Regions from separate parts of the Pseudomonas sp. HN2 genome, predicted to be linked through region 2. Evidence: predicted binding sites of a transcription regulator. Region 2 holds the regulator's gene; the other holds the start of a gene.

Region 1 (6,598 bases), 710 kb from region 2:
CCTGGCCGGCGTCACCGGTTTCTTCCAGGGCCGCAGCCCATTCATCGGCCAGTGCCTGATCGTCCTGCGCGTTCATATCGTCGTTCATCATGTGTCCTCGGCGGGCAACAATTCGGTTAAATACGGGGGTGAAAGGCGCCGCCTCAGCGACGCTCGATCGGCTCGATCACTTGCAACGCGAGGTTGCCTTTGTGCGAGCCCATCTTGACCTTGAAGGCCGGCACGCCGTTGGCGCGCATGATCATGTCTTCCGGCATCTCGACCGGGATCACATCGCCCGGTTGCATGTGCAGGATGTCGCGCAGCTTCAACTGGCGGCGGGCCACGGTGGCACCGATGGGCACGTCGACATCGAGCACATCCTGGCGCAGGGCATTGACCCAGCGCTCGTCCTGATCGTCGAGGTCGGACTGGAAACCGGCGTCGAGCATTTCCCGCACCGGCTCGATCATCGAGTACGGCATGGTCACGTGCAGGTCGCCGCCACCGCCATCGAGTTCGATGTGGAAGGTGGAGACGACAATCGCTTCGCTCGGGCCGACGATGTTGGCCATGGCCGGGTTCACTTCCGAGTTGATGTACTCGAAATTGACTTCCATGATCGCCTGCCAGGCTTCCTTCAGATCGACGAAGGCCTGCTCGAGAACCATGCGCACCACGCGCAGTTCGGTCGGGGTGAATTCACGCCCTTCGATTTTGGCGTGACGGCCGTCGCCGCCGAAGAAGTTGTCCACCAGTTTGAACACCAGTTTGGCGTCGAGGATGAACAGCGCAGTGCCGCGCAGCGGTTTGATCTTGACCAGATTGAGGCTGGTCGGCACGTACAGCGAGTGCACGTATTCGCCGAACTTCATCACCTGCACGCCACCGACGGCAACGTCCGCCGAGCGGCGCAGCATGTTGAACATGCTGATGCGGGTGTAGCGGGCGAAACGCTCGTTGATCATTTCCAGCGTCGGCATGCGTCCACGGACGATGCGATCCTGGCTGGTCAGGTCGTAGCTTTTGACACTGCCGGGTTCGGCAGCATTATCGGTCTGTACCAGACCATCATCGACGCCATGCAACAGCGCATCGATTTCATCCTGGGACAGCAGATCCTGCACGGCCATGTCGTGTTCCTACTGCAGTACGAAATTAGTGAAAAGCAACTGTTCGATAACCACTTTGCCCAGCTCTTTCTGCGCCACTTCCTGGACGCTGGCGGTGGCCTTCTGGCGCAACATCTCCTGGCCGACCGGGGTCGCCAGTGTGGCGAAATCCTGACCGGAGAAGAGCATCACCAGGTTGTTGCGGATAACCGGCATGTGCACTTTGAGCGCGTCCAGATCGGCCTGGTTACGCGCCAGCATGGTGATGCTCACCTGCATGTAGCGCTGACGGCCGTTCTGGTTGTAGTTGGCAACGAAGGCTGGCGCCATCGGCTCGAAAATCGCTGCCTGTTTGCCGACCGGCGCTGCTTCAGCGGCCTCGGCAGGCTTGCTCTGGGCGCCGTGCATGAAGAACCAGGTCGCCCCGACGGATGCACCAATGGCCACCAGCAACGCCAGCACGATCACGATGATCAGCTTAAGTTTGCCTTTGGTTGCGGGGTCTTTTACTGCTGCAGCTTCGCTCTTCGCCATGCCAATAATCCGTCACTAATCGGGGGTTTCACAGTCGCACGGCAAGGCAAGAGCAAGTGTTATGCCAGAAGTGTCGGAGGCTGAAGGGAGGGCGACATAAAACAAATGTAGGAGTGAGCCTGCTCGCGATTGCGGTGTGTCAGTCAACGAGTCCGCTAACTGACACACCGCAATCGCGAGCAGGCTCACTCCTACAGGGGGGGCTGTGCTTTATCAGGCGTAATAGTCGACCGCGCTGGTACCGATGACGCTGGTGGTCTGCGCCGCCACTTCAGCCACAGTGGCCGGTGCCAATTCTTCATCCGCCGAATCCAGACGCCCGCCGGCGGCGCTGGTGCGTCCGGTGTGGCCCTGCTGCGCCTGTTCCTGACCTTGCTGGCCCTGCCAGCCACGGTTCTGGTCGGAAACGTTGACGTCGACCTGGCCCATGCCCTGCTGGTTGAACATGTCGCGCAGGCGATGCATCTGGCTGTCGAGCGCTTCACGCACGCTCGGGTGCGCGCTCATGAAGGTCACCTGGGTCTGCTGATCGGGAACCATGTTCACGCGGATATCCAGGCGCCCCAGTTCAGCCGGTTGCAACTGAATATCGGCGGCCTTCAGGTTGACGCTGGACAGATACATGACGCGGTTGACCACTTCTTCAGTCCAGCCGCTCTGGTGCATGGCGATCGGCTGATTCACCGGCAGCGCATTCGCGGTTTTTGGCGTAGCGGCCTGGGTCAGTGCCGCCAGACGGTTGGCGAAGTCGTCGACGCGGGTATCGCTGGTGGTTGATTTCAGATCTTTCAGACCATCATCGATCAGCCCGCTGAAGGCTTTTTCGCCACCTTGGCTGGTGCTGTCCTTGTCGGCCTGGACGTCAAGCATGCTGGCCATGCCGGCGGCAAAGTTCTGCGCAGCGGACAATTCGCCGTCGGCCTGAGCCTGGGCGGGAGAGGCTTTCGGTTGTGCCTGACTGGCGGCAGAAATATGCCCGCCCTGCTCCATCGCCATGCGCACGGCCGGCATCGAGTCGAGCGGGTCGGCCGAGGGGTCGAAATCGCTGTCGGTAGCCGCCGGATCTTTGACCATGCCCGGCACGGCGGCCAAAGCAGGCGTTTCAGCTTCCGGCTGAGCTGGCGTTGCGACTACCGGGGTTTGCACGACAGGCGCGGCGACCAATGGCTGGACGACTTGAGCCAGGGCTGGATCCAGCGCCGGGTCTACAGGCGCGGTATCGACCACAGGGGTTTGTGCGGTTTCAGCGGTGTCATCGGCAGTGGCAGCTGCGTCGTCACTCGCCGCCGCTTTGTCCGCAGGCAACGCTTTGCCGCTATCGGCAACTGCTGGCTCGGGCGCGGCAGACTGATCTTTGCCGATATCCTTTTTGCCGCTGTTGTCAGCGACCTTGTCGCGTGCCGGTTTGACTGAATTATCGGCGCTGGCGGCAGGCTTGGCCGGCGCTTGATTGGCGAACACTTTGGCGAAGCTCGAAGCCTTGTCCCCGGCGTCTGCGGCCATTGCCGACGATTTGGCAGAGGCGGCTTGCGCCTTGGCCTGGGCGGCGGTCTGAAGAAGAATGTTGGGGGTCGCAGGCATGACACGGTCTCCGCTGCACTGGGATCGTAGGTACAGTTGAGCAAGATGACTGCAAGTGCCGGGCCAGTTTGGCCAGGCACTTGCGAAAAACGCCGGAAGGCGGCTTCAGTGGGTATGGGCGTGGTGCTTTTCGTCTTCGTACACGGGGCGTACGTCGGCGAACTCGGAATGGATGTCGGCAACCAGCTGAGCGAGTGCTTCCGGGCTTTTGTCCTTGGCATTCGACTCCAGGTCCTGGCACAACTCAGCGAGTCGGACCGCGCCCATGTTGCAGGCGCTGCCTTTGAAACTGTGGGCACAACTCATTAGCTGATCGGCGTCTTTGGTTGCGCGCAAGTTGCTCAAGCGCTCCTCAGAGTCATTCAGAAAAGTATCCAGAAGCTCTGGATAATCGCCCTCCATTACCTCGCGCAAGGTATCGAGAACGTCGCGATCTACACTTGGGTCAGTCACTTGCTCACTCCTTGATCAAGAATGGGCGGATTATGCCTCAATCTCCCAGAAAAACTCCACGCTGGCACTACGACCTTGGTCCGACCAGCTGGCGTTGTGCCCCAGTTGCCGAACCAGGCTGATGCCGCGTCCCGACAGGCGGACATTGTCCAGAGGCCGCTGCATGACCCGCGCCACATCGAAACCCTTGCCGCTGTCCTCGACCCGGATGACCAGACGCCCGCCCTTGCCTCGCGGTTGCACCTGCAGATGCACCCGCACGAAACCCTCCTGCAGCGCCTCCAGGCGTGCCGCACGCATTTCGTAGTAGCGGGCAAACCCGGCCGCATCGCGCTTGAGGCTGGAATCGAGCCCGAGCACGCCATGCTCCAGCGCATTGGAATACAACTCGGCGAGTACGCTGTACATGGCTCCGCTTTGCGAGCGCAGGCCGTGCACCTCAAGCAACAACTGCAAGAGAAATGGCAGCGGATTGAAGCGCCTGAGCGTGGCACCGCGAAACTCGAAACTGGCCGACCAGTCCAGCGGGCACGACTGGCCGCTGTCGGAATACACCGGTGCCGCGCCGTGGGCCTGCGTCGACTCGAGCAGGCTGACCTCGACCATGCTCACGTCATCACGGGCCTGTCCGCGAAAATCGCGCAACGCCTGCTCGATGTCCTCGAACAGCCGATCCGGCTCGCTATTGGCGGCAAAGACCTGCTGCAAACGCTCGACACCGAACAACTGGTCATTGGCATCGCAGGTATCGATCACCCCGTCCGATAACAGAAACACCCGATCATCAACGGCCATCGGATACACATCCGTACGGTCATCGAAGGCCTGCGCACTGAGAATTCCCAACGGTAAATGCCGCGCTGGCAGCGGCACGCGCTCGCCACTCGCCATGCGGTGCAAGTAACCGTCGGGCATGCCGCCGTTCCACACCTCCACCGAGCGGCTCTGGAAACTCAGACAGAGCAACGTGGCGCAGCAGAACATGTCCACCGGTAGGATGCGCTTGAGCTTGGCGTTCATCTCGCGCAGGGTTTCGGCCAGACCGTAGCCCTTGGCGGTCATGCCGTAGAACACTTCGGCCAGAGGCATCGCGCCGACTGCCGCCGGCAAGCCATGCCCGGTGAAATCGCCGAGCATGACGTGCATGTCACCGGCCGGCGTGTAGGCCGCCAGCAACAAATCGCCGTTGAACAGTGCGTACGGCGATTGCAGGTAACGGATGTTCGGCGCACTCAGGCAGCCAGAATGCGCAACCTTGTCGAACACCGCTTTGGCCACGCGCTGTTCGTTGAGCAAATAGTCGTGATGTCTGGCGATCAAGTCGCGCTGCTGCAGAACCGTCGCCTGCAGCCGGCGCAAGCGATCCATCGCCTTGATTTTGGCGGCCAGGATCACCTGGTTGTACGGCTTCGCCAGAAAATCGTCGCCGCCGGCCTCAAGACAACGGGCCAGCGCTTCGCTCTCGGTCAGCGAGGTAAGAAAAATGATTGGCACCAGCGCTTCGCCCGCCAGCGCCTTGATCTGCCGCGCCGCTTCAAAGCCGTCCATCACCGGCATCAGCGCATCCATCAGCACCAGATCGGGTTGCTGCTTTTGGAACGTATCGACCGCTTCAGCACCGTTGGCGGCCGTCAGTACCTGATGGCCCTGACGACGGACGATGGTCGACAGCAGCAACCGGTCGGCGGCGCTGTCTTCGGCGATGAGAATGGTCAGCGGCTCTTGCGCCTGCATGGGCGTCAACTGATGTCGAAGAGTTTGTCGAAGTTGGAAATCGCGAGGATTTTGCGTACGTCGGAGTTGCTGTTGACGACTCGCACATCCGAGTTATCGCCGCCGGCGTGATCCCGCAGCAGAAGCAGCATGCCCAGCGCCGAGCTGTCGAGGTAAGTGGCCTCTTTGAGATCGACCACGATGGATTCGGGTTTCTTGTCGAGTCGCTCATACGACTCGCGAAATTCCTGATGGCGACCGAAATCGAAGCGCCCTTTGACCGAGATCGTCAGCTTGTGACCATCCGGTGATACTTGTGTAACGACTGACATTGACTGGCTTCCTTGTCATTGACGAACCTGTACAAGGTTTAGCACTTGATCAAGCGCGCAGCAACCCGGACTACCGCAGGAGGATGTCGATCGGCGACTCACAAGTCACCATTTACCGTCCGTCGGGACTGTCAGATCTGACAGTGGAAGCTACAACTCGCCTCGACGCCTACTGCGTGTGACTGGCAGGCCGCCAGCACTCACACAGGATGGAGAAAATTTGCCATGACCAGTAAAACCTTTGAAATCTCCCTGGAAGGAACATCCAGCCCAAACAGGGTCACAAAAAAAGAATTCGAGGACGCCAAAGCGACATTGATGGCTTTTTACATTTTCGAACTGAATGATGCCGTGACCTTTAATATCCGAGGCGGTAGCAACCCTGAATACTCGAGATCGGCGAGCGTGACACCCTCAGGTGTAGAGCAGGGGAAAGTCGGCATAAAGCTCGACCCAACTCGGGATTGGCAGTTGCAGGGAAATGACGCAGTGGCTTACTTCACTGTTTCCAGGAACGGCACCCCGATCCCGGGCCAATCCCACGATTTGAACTTTTTTGTAGAAGAAAAATAACCAGTGTTTCCGCGGCATGATCTTAGAACGGATTCTGCCGCGGTAACCGCTGCGACAGTTCATCCAGCAACTTCTGCTCGCGCTTGTCTTCAAGGCGTTGCGCCTCTTCGCGATAACGTTGCACCAGCTTGCGTAGCCCTTCAACCCGGGCGAACGCCTGTTGCCATTCCTCACGCGCTTTGTCGAGCTTGTTCTGGTGCCAGACCAGGCTCTGCCGTTGCTGATCGACGGCGGTGTCGAGTTGCGCCAGAAAGCCCTGAAAACCCAGCAGCCACTGCCCGGTCACGCCGGTACTGCCGCGCACTATCCATTGCTGCGAGT
Region 2 (6,598 bases):
GAAGCGGCGCTGCGCCAGAGCAGCAAGACCTACGTCGAGCTGTTGAATTTCATCAGTGAGCATGGGGAATACCCGCGCACCCAGCGTCTGCTGCATCCCGACACCGGCAATGCCCGCCGCGCCTCAACTTCTCATCAGTACGGAGTCCATTGAAATGGCTTTTACCTTGCCCGCCTTGCCCTACGCCTACGATGCCCTCGAGCCGCACATCGATGCGCAGACCATGGAGATCCATTACACCAAGCATCACCAGACCTACATCAACAACCTCAACGCCGCCGTGGAAGGCACCGAGTTTTCCGAGTGGCCGGTGGAAAAGCTCGTCGCCAGCGTGCAGCAACTGCCGGAAAAACTTCGCGCGGCGGTGATCAACCAGGGCGGCGGTCACGCCAATCATTCGCTGTTCTGGGAAGTCATGGTGCCCAACGGTGGTGGTAAACCCGACGGCGAGCTGGCCCGGGCCATCGACGAGCAACTGGGCGGACTGGACAGTTTCAAGGAAGCGTTCACCAAAGCCGCGCTGACCCGCTTCGGCAGTGGCTGGGCCTGGCTCAGCGTGACCCCGGAGAAAAAGCTCATCGTGGAAAGCAGTGGCAACCAGGACAGTCCGTTGATGAACGGCAATACCCCGATTCTCGGGCTCGACGTCTGGGAGCACGCCTACTACCTGCGCTACCAGAACCGTCGCCCGGAATACATCAGCGCGTTCTACAACGTGATCAACTGGCCGGAAGTTGCTGCGCGCTATCAGGCCGCACTGGTTTGAGCCTTCAATAAAAACAATCCAGGGCTGACTATGGGCACTGAAACACTGGCGATTGGCAGCGGGCGGATGTTTCGTTACGCGGTGGGCTCGCTGTTGCTGTTGGCGGGGATGACTCTGCTGGTCGCCCACGGTTTGCACTGGCTGAATCTTGAACCCAGGTTGCTGCGCGCATTGCAGGGCGGCGCTATCTGCGCCTTGGGCACGGCGCTCGGCGCGGTGCCGGTGCTGATAATCCGGCGCATGCCGCAGGCACTCAGCGACACCTTGCTGGGATTTGGTGCCGGGGTGATGCTGGCGGCGACGGCGTTTTCGCTGATCGTGCCGGGCATTGCTGCGGCTGAGAGTCTTGGCCTGACGCCGTGGGCCGCCAGTGGTTTGATCTGCTTTGGCATCCTGCTCGGCGCGTTCGGCCTGTATCTGGTGGATCGCAGGGTTTCCGGTGCTACGCCGGAGATGCTCGTCGGCACGCTTGAGCGTCCCGTGATTCCACCGCGCATCTGGCTGTTCGTGTTCGCCATCATCGCGCACAACATTCCGGAAGGCATGGCGGTCGGCGTTTCTGCCGGTGGCGGTATGGCGGATGCCGACAGTCTGGCGATGGGCATCGCGTTGCAGGATGTGCCGGAAGGTCTGGTGATTGCACTGGTGCTGGCCGGGGCGGGAATGTCGCGGGTCAGGGCCTTTCTGATCGGCGCGGCGTCAGGGCTGGTCGAACCGGTGTTCGCGTTGTTATGCGCGTGGCTCGTCAGTCTGGCTCAAGTGCTGTTGCCACTGGGGCTGGCGCTGGCGGCCGGGGCGATGTTGCTGGTGGTGACTCACGAAGTGATTCCGGAGTCGCGCCGGCACGGACATGACAAGCTGGCCAGCCTTGGCTTGTTGATCGGGTTTTGTCTGATGATGGTGATGGATACGGCGTTGGGTTGAATGAAGGTGAGGAGGGAGCAAGCTCCCTCATTGGCGGATCATTCGCCTTCGTCGAAGTAGTTGTTGATCAGTTCGACCAAGGCGTCCATAGCTTCCTGAGCCTGTTCGCCTTCGGTGCTCAAATGGATTTTGGTGCCCTTGCCAGCCGCGAGCATCATCATCGCCATGATGCTTTTACCGTCCACTGCTGTCTCGGGCGTGCGGCCGACTCTTATCGTAGTCTCCGGAAACTTGCCGGCCACGCCGACAAATTTGGCCGATGCCCGGGCATGCAGGCCCAGCTTATTGATGATTTCGATTTCACGAGCAGGCATCGCGGTGTGAATCCTTTAGGTGAGGTCGCGGTGGCGAACCTGGACGTTCTTCAGGGTTTTCTGCAGGGCCTGACCCAGGCGTTCGGTCAGGTAGACGGAGCGGTGGTGCCCGCCGGTGCAGCCAATGGCAATGGTGACGTAGGCGCGGTTGCTGGCGGCGAAACGTGGCAGCCACTTGTTCAGATAGGCGTAGATGTCCTGATACATTTCTTCGACATCCGGCTGTTCCGCCAGGTACTCGGCCACTGGTGCATCGAGACCCGACTGCGCACGCAGCTCCGGTTTCCAGTACGGATTGGGCAGGCAGCGGACGTCGAAGACCAGATCGGCATCGACTGGCATGCCGCGCTTGAAACCAAACGATTCGACCAGGAACGCCGTACCCGGCTCGGGCTGATTCAACAGGCGTAACTTCAGGGTGTCGCGCAGTTGATACAGATTGAGGTGGGTGGTGTTGATTTTCAGGTCGGCCAGATCGGCGATCGGGCCGAGCAGGGCGCTTTCATCGTGGATGGCTTCGGCCAGGGAGCGATTGGCGTTGCTCAACGGGTGACGACGACGGGTCTCGGAAAAACGCTTGAGCAGGGTTTCTTCGTCGGCGTCCAGATAGAGCACATCGCACTTGATATGCTTGGCCCGCACGTCTTCGAGCAATTCGGGGAAACGAGACAGATGGCTCGGCAGGTTGCGCGCATCGATCGATACCGCGACCAGCGGCTGCGCCAGCTCGGTGTGGATCAACGCGCGCTCGGCCAGTTCCGGCAGCAAGCCGGCCGGGAGGTTGTCGATGCAGTAGTAACCGTTGTCTTCAAGGACATTCAGGGCGGTACTTTTACCCGAGCCCGAACGGCCACTGACGATGATCAAACGCATGATTAGTGCCCGTTCTGCTCGTCCAGTACAACCTGGTACAAGGCCTCGTTGCTCGGAGCGCTGCGCAGTTTTTCGCGCACTTCCTTGCGGTCGAGCATGCTGGCGATCTGGCGCAGCAATTCCAGGTGCGCATCGGTCGCGGCTTCCGGGACCAGCAGCACGAACAGCAGGTCCACCGGGGCGCCGTCGATGGCGTCGAAATCGATCGGGGCTTCGAGGTGCAGCAGCGCGCTGACCGGCGCCGTGCAGCCCTTGAGGCGGCAGTGGGGAATGGCGATGCCGTTGCCGAAACCGGTGGAGCCGAGTTTCTCACGGGCGATCAGCGCCTCGAAGACATCCTGCATCGCCAGATCCGGCACTTCGCGGTGGATCAGGTTGGCAATCTGTTCGAGGGCTTTTTTCTTGCTGCCGCCCGGCGCGTTCACCTGGGAACGGCCGGGGGTCAGGATGGTTTCAAGTCGGATCATGGGATAGGGGGGTTAACGACCGGTTGCGCCCTGGAGGAGGCTCTGGGTCTTTTCCTTATGCTTTTTGAGTTGGCGATCCAGCTTGTCGGTGAGTGAGTCGATCGCAGCATACATGTCGGTATCTTCTGCGTTGGCGACCACTTCGCTGCCGGGGATATGCAAGGTGGCTTCGATCTTCTGCTTCAGCTTTTCGACGCACATCGTGACCTGCACGTTGGTGATCTTGTCGAAATGTCGCTCCAGTCGTTGGAGTTTTTCCTCGATGTAGGAACGCAGAGGTTGGGTCACTTCCAGTTGGTGTCCACTGATGTTGACTTGCATACAGCTTCTCCTTCGTTGCCAGTGCATAAAGCGGCAGGCCGAAAAGCCTGCCACTGGAACGCTGTAACGTGGCTTACATCAACCGCTTGCGTTCGCTCGAAGGCGCGATTCCGAGGGATTCGCGGTACTTGGCGACGGTGCGGCGAGCCACCTGAATGCCTTGTGCCTCCAGTAAACCAGCGATCTTGCTGTCACTCAACGGCTTTTTCTGATTTTCCGCCGCGACCAGTTTCTTGATGATCGCGCGAATCGCCGTGGACGAGCATTCGCCGCCTTCGGAGGTGCTGACGTGGCTGGAGAAAAAGTATTTCAGTTCATAAATACCGCGCGGGGTATGCATGAATTTTTGGGTGGTCACCCGTGAGATCGTCGACTCGTGCATGCCGACCGCTTCGGCGATGTCATGCAGCACCAGCGGCTTCATCGCTTCGTCGCCATATTCGAGGAAACCGCGCTGATGTTCGACGATCTGCGTGGCCACTTTCATCAGGGTTTCGTTGCGGCTCTGCAGGCTCTTGATGAACCAGCGGGCTTCCTGCAACTGATTGCGCATGAAAGTGTTGTCGGCGCTGGTGTCGGCACGCTTCACAAAACCGGCGTACTGGGCGTTGACGCGCAGGCGTGGCACCGATTCCTGGTTCAGTTCCACCAGCCAGCGCTCGTTGTCCTTGCGCACGATCACATCGGGAATGACGTATTCGGCTTCGGTCGATTCGATCTGCGAGCCCGGACGCGGATTGAGGCTCTGCACCAGTTCGATGACCTGGCGCAGTTCGTCTTCCTTGAGCTTCATGCGCCGCATCAACTGGCTGTAATCGCGGCTGCCGAGCAGGTCGATGTAATCGGCGACCAGACGTTTGGCCTCGGTGAGCCACGGCGTCTTCGCGGGCAGCTGGCGCAATTGCAGCAGCAGGCATTCGCTGAGGTTGCGTGCGCCGATCCCGGCGGGCTCGAATTGCTGGATGCGATGCAGGACGGCTTCGATTTCGTCGAGCTCGATGTCCAGTTCCGGGTCGAACGCTTCGAGAATTTCTTCGAGCGTTTCGTCCAGGTAACCCTGATTGTTGATGCAATCGATCAGGGTCACGGCGATCAGGCGATCGGTGTCGGACATCGGCGCCAGGTTCAGTTGCCAGAGCAGATGGCTCTGCAGGCTCTCGCCGGCGGAAGTGCGGGTGGTGAAATCCCACTCGTCGTCATCGCTGCTGGGCAGGCTGCTGGCGCTGGTCTGATAAACATCTTCCCAGGCGGTGTCTACCGGCAGTTCGTTGGGGATGCGCTCGTTCCATTCGCCATCTTCAAGGTTGTCCACCGTCGGCGCGGCTTCCTGATACGAGGGTTCCTGGATTTCGGCGGGCTTCTGTTCGGCGTTGTCGGCCAAGGGGTCGGCGTTATCGAAGTCGTCGCCTTCTTCCTGGCGTTCGAGCATCGGATTGGATTCCAGAGCCTCCTGGATTTCCTGTTGCAGGTCCAGGGTCGACAATTGGAGCAGGCGGATGGCCTGTTGCAGCTGCGGTGTCATCGTCAGCTGCTGGCCCATTCTCAAGACTAGCGATGGTTTCATGGCAGGGGCTTAACACCTTATTCGCCGGCGCTTTGCGCCATCCACTACAGGGCGCCGAAGCGCCAAACTTAAGCAAATTATATGCCTGAAACTGAAGTGTTTGCCTAGAGCGCTGTAACAATTAAAGCGGATAAATGCGCCTTGAATCGATACAGCGCTGGCGCGCTTACAGGCGGAACTCGTGACCCAGATACACTTCCTTGACCAGATCGTTGGCCAGGATGGTCTCGGCATCGCCTTCAGCGATCAGTTGACCGTCGTTGACGATGTAAGCGGTTTCGCAGATATCCAGCGTCTCACGGACGTTGTGGTCGGTGATCAGCACCCCGATGCCCTTGGCCTTGAGGTGGTGGATGATCTGCTTGATGTCGCCGACCGAGATCGGGTCGACACCGGCGAACGGTTCGTCGAGCAGGATGAATTTCGGCGCAGTGGCCAGAGCGCGAGCGATTTCCACCCGGCGACGCTCGCCACCGGACAGGCTCATGCCGAGGTTGTCGCGGATGTGGCTGATGTGGAATTCCTGCAACAGGCTTTCCAGCTCCTTGCGACGACCGGCCTTGTCGAGTTCAGGACGGGTCTCGAGGATCGCCATGATGTTGTCGGCGACCGACAGTTTGCGGAAGATCGACGCTTCTTGCGGCAGATAGCCGATACCGGCCTTGGCGCGGCCGTGCATCGGCTGGTGGCTGACGTCCAGATCATCGATCAGCACCCGGCCCTGATCGGCCTGCACCAGGCCGACGATCATGTAGAAGCAGGTCGTCTTGCCGGCGCCGTTCGGGCCGAGCAGGCCGACGATCTGCCCGCTGTCGATCGACAGACTGACGTCACGCACGACCTGGCGGCTTTTATAGGCCTTGGCCAAGTGCTGAGCTTTCAGAGTTGCCATTACTGGGATTTCTCTTCGGTTTTCTTCTTCGGCTGGATCACCATGTCGATGCGCGGACGCGATTCGGTGACCTTGCTGCCCGTGGCGCGACCGGCGCTGGCCAGTTTCTTCACGGTGTCGTAGACGATTTTTTCGCCCTGGGTGACGTTGTTATCCTTGTCGATAACCTTGGCCTTGTCGATCAGCACCACGCGGTTCTGCTGGGCGTGGTATTGAATCGTCACGCCGTAGCCCTTGACCGGGTTGGCGTCGCCCTGGGTCTGCAACTGCTCGAAGTAAGCCAGGTTGCCCACCGAGGTCACCACGTCGATATCGCCGTTGGGCGCGCGAGTCATGGTCACCGTGTTGCCTTTAACGATCATCGAGCCCTGGGTAATGATCACGTCACCTTTATAGGTGGCGATGCCATTCTTGTCGTCCAGTTGGGCGTCGTCGGCCTGAATGCGGATAGGTTGCTGCTGATCGTTCGGCAGGGAC

The links. Region 2 encodes sigma-54, which starts transcription at its own class of promoters, with help from an activator protein. Its sites were predicted from a motif close to ANTGGCATNNANNTTGCTNT; they were not measured.
Region 1: the regulator sigma-54 is predicted to act here: its motif matches at 3,244-3,263, upstream of LIS66_RS07505 (flagellar hook-length control protein FliK).

Annotation. Positions count from the first base shown of each region.
Region 1 covers NZ_CP085885.1:1,705,369-1,711,966, reverse strand. Annotated here, with positions in the region: gene fliN (flagellar motor switch protein FliN) at 1-88, opposite strand, end outside; gene fliM (flagellar motor switch protein FliM) at 144-1,112, opposite strand; gene fliL (flagellar basal body-associated protein FliL) at 1,122-1,625, opposite strand; gene LIS66_RS07505 (flagellar hook-length control protein FliK) at 1,839-3,206, opposite strand; gene LIS66_RS07500 (Hpt domain-containing protein) at 3,312-3,659, opposite strand; gene LIS66_RS07495 (ATP-binding SpoIIE family protein phosphatase) at 3,690-5,393, opposite strand; gene LIS66_RS07490 (STAS domain-containing protein) at 5,399-5,704, opposite strand; gene LIS66_RS07485 (hypothetical protein) at 5,930-6,277, shown strand; gene fliJ (flagellar export protein FliJ) at 6,300-6,598, opposite strand, start outside.
Region 2 covers NZ_CP085885.1:997,733-1,004,330, forward strand. Annotated here, with positions in the region: gene LIS66_RS04220 (hypothetical protein) at 1-153, shown strand, start outside; gene LIS66_RS04225 (superoxide dismutase) at 155-766, shown strand; gene LIS66_RS04230 (ZIP family metal transporter) at 797-1,690, shown strand; gene LIS66_RS04235 (HPr family phosphocarrier protein) at 1,729-2,004, opposite strand; gene rapZ (RNase adapter RapZ) at 2,020-2,877, opposite strand; gene ptsN (PTS IIA-like nitrogen regulatory protein PtsN) at 2,880-3,344, opposite strand; gene hpf (ribosome hibernation-promoting factor, HPF/YfiA family) at 3,357-3,665, opposite strand; gene LIS66_RS04255 (RNA polymerase factor sigma-54) at 3,739-5,229, opposite strand; gene lptB (LPS export ABC transporter ATP-binding protein) at 5,396-6,121, opposite strand; gene lptA (lipopolysaccharide transport periplasmic protein LptA) at 6,121-6,598, opposite strand, start outside.